2 regions of the Pseudomonas sp. 5.2 genome follow, and region 1 is predicted to be linked to the other one. Evidence: predicted binding sites of a transcription regulator. Region 1 holds the regulator's gene; the other holds the start of a gene.

What was found. Region 1 encodes sigma-54, which starts transcription at its own class of promoters, with help from an activator protein. Its sites were predicted from a motif close to ANTGGCATNNANNTTGCTNT; they were not measured.
Region 2: the regulator sigma-54 is predicted to act here: its motif matches at 1,051-1,070, upstream of flgB (flagellar basal body rod protein FlgB).

What each region holds. Positions count from the first base shown of each region.
Region 1 is NZ_JBYBHH010000010.1:115,627-117,825, forward strand. Features, by position in the region: gene lptB (LPS export ABC transporter ATP-binding protein) at 1-44, shown strand, start outside; gene AC5PZ0_RS16695 (RNA polymerase factor sigma-54) at 220-1,713, shown strand; gene hpf (ribosome hibernation-promoting factor, HPF/YfiA family) at 1,793-2,101, shown strand; gene ptsN (PTS IIA-like nitrogen regulatory protein PtsN) at 2,114-2,199, shown strand, end outside.
Region 2 is NZ_JBYBHH010000001.1:75,756-77,954, reverse strand. Features, by position in the region: gene flgD (flagellar hook assembly protein FlgD) at 1-138, opposite strand, end outside; gene flgC (flagellar basal body rod protein FlgC) at 151-594, opposite strand; gene flgB (flagellar basal body rod protein FlgB) at 597-1,004, opposite strand; gene cheR (protein-glutamate O-methyltransferase CheR) at 1,417-2,199, opposite strand, start outside.

The sequences.
Region 1 (2,199 bases):
AACTGGTCAAAGAGGTTTACCTGGGTCACGAGTTCCGGCTCTGACCCCGGGACGCACCTGGAGCACTGGCAAATCGACCCTGTCGGGGTTTAAGTTGTTACGGTGCTCTAGGCAAACGCTACAATTTAAGGCATAAAACTTGCTTGAATTTGGCGCTCCGGCGCCCTCGTGTAGTGGATGGCGCATGCGCGCCGGCGAACAAGGTATTAAGCCCCTGCCATGAAACCATCGCTCGTCCTAAAAATGGGCCAGCAACTGACGATGACTCCTCAGTTGCAACAGGCCATCCGCCTCCTCCAGCTCTCTACCCTGGACCTCCAACAGGAAATCCAGGAAGCGCTGGAATCGAACCCGATGCTCGAACGTCAGGAAGACGGCGAGGACTTCGACAACAGCGACCCGATGGCCGATAACGCCGAGAACAAACCGGCCGCCGAAGTCCAGGACAACAGCTTCCAGGAAAGCACCAACAGTGCCGAAAACCTGGAAGACGGCGAGTGGAGCGAGCGAATCCCCAACGAGCTGCCCGTCGATACCGCCTGGGAAGACATCTACCAGACCAGCGCCAGCAGCCTGCCGAGCAACGATGACGACGAGTGGGACTTCACCACCCGCACATCGGCCGGCGAAAGCCTGCAAAGCCACCTGCTGTGGCAGTTGAACCTGGCGCCGATGTCCGACACCGATCGCCTGATCGCCGTCACCCTGATCGACAGCATCAATGGCCAGGGCTACCTCGAAGACACCCTCGAAGAGATCTGCGCCGGTTTCGACCCCGAACTGGATATCGAGCTGGACGAGGTCGAAGCAGTCCTGCACCGTATTCAGCAGTTCGAGCCTGCCGGCATCGCCGCACGCAACCTGGGCGAATGCCTGCTGCTGCAACTGCGCCAGCTACCGGCCAGCACGCCGTGGATGGCCGAGGCCAAACGCCTGGTCACCGACTTCATCGACCTGCTGGGCAGCCGCGACTACAGCCAGCTGATGCGGCGCATGAAGATCAAGGAAGACGAGCTGCGCCAGGTCATCGAGCTGGTGCAAAGCCTCAACCCGCGCCCTGGCTCGCAGATCGAATCGAGCGAGCCCGAGTACGTCGTGCCCGACGTCATCGTGCGCAAGGACAGCGACCGCTGGCTGGTGGAGCTGAACCAGGAAGCCATCCCGCGCCTGCGCGTCAACCCGCAGTACGCAGGCTTTGTCCGCCGCGCCGACACCAGCGCCGACAACACCTTCATGCGCAATCAGCTGCAAGAAGCGCGCTGGTTCATCAAGAGCCTGCAAAGCCGCAACGAAACCCTGATGAAAGTAGCCACGCAGATCGTCGAGCATCAGCGCGGCTTCCTCGACCATGGCGACGAAGCGATGAAGCCGTTGGTCCTGCATGACATCGCCGAAGCCGTCGGCATGCACGAGTCGACCATTTCGCGGGTTACCACGCAAAAATACATGCACACGCCCCGCGGCATCTACGAACTGAAATACTTTTTCTCAAGCCACGTCAGCACCGCTGAAGGCGGAGAATGCTCGTCCACAGCGATCCGCGCGATCATCAAGAAACTGGTTGCGGCGGAAAATCAGAAAAAGCCATTGAGTGACAGCAAGATCGCTGGTTTACTGGAGGCACAAGGCATCCAGGTAGCCCGTCGCACCGTCGCCAAGTACCGCGAGTCTCTCGGCATCGCACCGTCGAGCGAGCGCAAGCGACTGATGTAGCACCTGGTATGTGCCACAGCGTTTTTGGGGCAGGTGCAAGACTTGCCTCTTTATGCACGGGCAATAAAGGAGAAGCTGTATGCAAGTCAATATCAGTGGACAGCATGTAGAAGTCACCCAGCCGCTGCGCGATTATGTGCTTGAAAAGCTCGCCCGCGTGGAAAGTCACTTCGACAAGATCACTAACGTGCAGGTCATCATGAAGGTCGAGAAGCTGCAGCAGAAGGTCGAAGCGACCCTGCAGATTCCGGGCGGTGAAGTGGTAGCCAACGCGGAACACGAAGACATGTATGCAGCGATCGACGCCTTGGCCGACAAGCTCGACCGCCAACTGAAAAAACACAAGGAAAAACAGCAAAGCCTGCTGCAAGGTGCAGCTGCCCGCTGATCCCCCTCATCCATGATCCGACTTGAAACCATCCTGACCCCCGGCCGTTCCCTCGTGAACGTGCCGGGCGGCAGTAAGAAGCGCGCCCTCGAAAAGGT
Region 2 (2,199 bases), on a different contig from region 1:
TACCAGCAACTGCAGGAACGCATCCTTGCCCAGCGCACTGCCGGCAGCGCCGGTGCTGCTGTCGGTCTTGCTGGTCTGCTTTTGCAGCGAGGTCAGGTACGCGCTGCCGACGTCACTGGTGGAATTGGTCGTGGTCATGTCGGCTTCCTATCACTGACCCAAGGTCAAGACTTTCTGCATCATGCTTTTGGCGGTGTTCATCAGTTCGGCGTTGGTCTGGAACGCACGGCTGGCAGAGATCATGTCAGCCATCTCTTCAACCACGTTGACGTTCGGGTAGTAGACGTAGCCGTCCTTGTTCGCCGCTGGGTGGTTAGGCTCGTAGCGCGCCTCCAGATTGCTCTGGTCTTCGACGATGCCTTTGACCTGCACGCCCTGCCCCGCTTCGCCTTGGTCCTCGAACAGCGACTGGCTGGCGCCGCCCTGTGCGTTCTGGAAGGTGGTGGCGAACACCGGGTGGCGGGCGCGGTAGGTCTGGTCGATGCTCGACGACACGGTCTCGGCGTTGGCGATGTTCGAGGCCACGGTGTTGAGGCGGGTGTTCTGCGCGCTCATGCCGCTGCCGGCAATGTTGAAAACACTGGAAAGGGACATGGTTACTCTCCGCGCAGGGCCGAAACCAGCCCTTTGAATTTACTGTTGAGCAAGGTGAAGCTGGCCTGGAAACCGATGGCGTTTTCCGTGTAGTTCGATTGCTCGATCTGGGCATCCACGGTGTTCTGGTCGATCGAAGGCTGCAACGGCGTGCGGTACTTGAGCGCCTCGTCGCTGAGGGCCAGGCCGTCGGCCTCGATGTGCCGGCTGTTGGTCCGGTCCAGGGCGAAGCGGCCGCTTTGCTGCTTTTCACTCTCGGCGGCGAGCACCGAAGAGAAGTCCATGTCACGCGCCTTGTAGTTGGGCGTGTCGGCGTTGGCGATGTTATTGGCCAGCACTTCGGCGCGCTGGGCGCGGAAGCCCAAGGCCTTTTCGTGAATGCCAAGCGCCTTGTCGAAACTGATGCTCATGTCGGGGAAACCTTCGGAGGTTGACCGGAGTGTCGTTGGTCAAGGTATAGCAAGGGCTGTGCCAACCGGCTTAAAGGCCGGAAACACGGGGTTGCAAGGGGGATGCTGGCAGGCGGGATGCCAGAAAAGCGGCAAAGTGCTTCCGCTTGGGGAGGTAAAAGCGGCAATCGCCGGGCGGCAAAAGCGGCAAAACAAAATATTGACGTCAGACCATCACGGCCGATTTCAGGCCCGTGTAGGAGCAGCCTTGTGCTGCGAAGAGGCCGGTGAAGCCACAGTAGATTTACTGCACTTGCACCGGCCTCTTCGCAGCACAAGGCTGCTCCTACACCGACCTCTTCGCAGCACAAGGCTGCTCCTACACCGGCCTCTTCGCAGCGCAAGGCTGCTCCTACAGGACTCGCGTTTGGCTTTACTTGGCCTGGTAGATGATCCCTGGGCTGCACTGCACCATCTGGTAATGGTCCGGCAACCCGTTCAACGCCTCCGAGGCACCGAGGAACAGGTACCCGCCAGGCTTGAGCGTGCTGTGGATGCGCAGCAGGATGTCCTTCTTCACCTGGGCCGAAAAGTATATCAGCACGTTGCGGCAGAACACGATGTCGAACTTGCCCAGGCTCGCGTAGCTGTCGAGCAGGTTGAACGAGCGGAACTCAACGCGGCTGCGAATGGCCGGCTTGACCGCCCAGCGCCCCGGCCCTTTGGGGTCGAAGTAGCGCTGCAGGCGCTCTTGCGACAGGCCGCGGGCGATGGCCAGGCTGTCGTATTCGCCGGTCTTGCAGTTGTTCAACATGGTCCCGGACAGGTCGGTGGCGACAATCTGCGCGCCCATCTTCAACTGGCCCAGGTTGCTGCGCTCGAACTCGTCGATGGCCATCGAGATCGAGTAAGGCTCCTGCCCCGAGGAGCAAGCCGCCGACCACATGCGCAGGCGCTGGCCTGGATTGTTCTTGATGAACTCGGGAATAACCTTGTTCTTCAACACCTCGAAGGGGTAGCTATCGCGGAACCACAGGGTTTCGTTGGTCGTCATCGCGTCGACCACCTGTTCGCGCAAACCGCTGCGCGGCTGGGCCTGGATGCGCTGCACCAGCTCGCCCAGGCTCTTGATGCCCTGTTGCTCCATCAGCTTGTTGAGACGGCTGGAGACCAGGTACTGCTTATTCTCGCCCAGCAGGATGCCACAGGCTTTCTC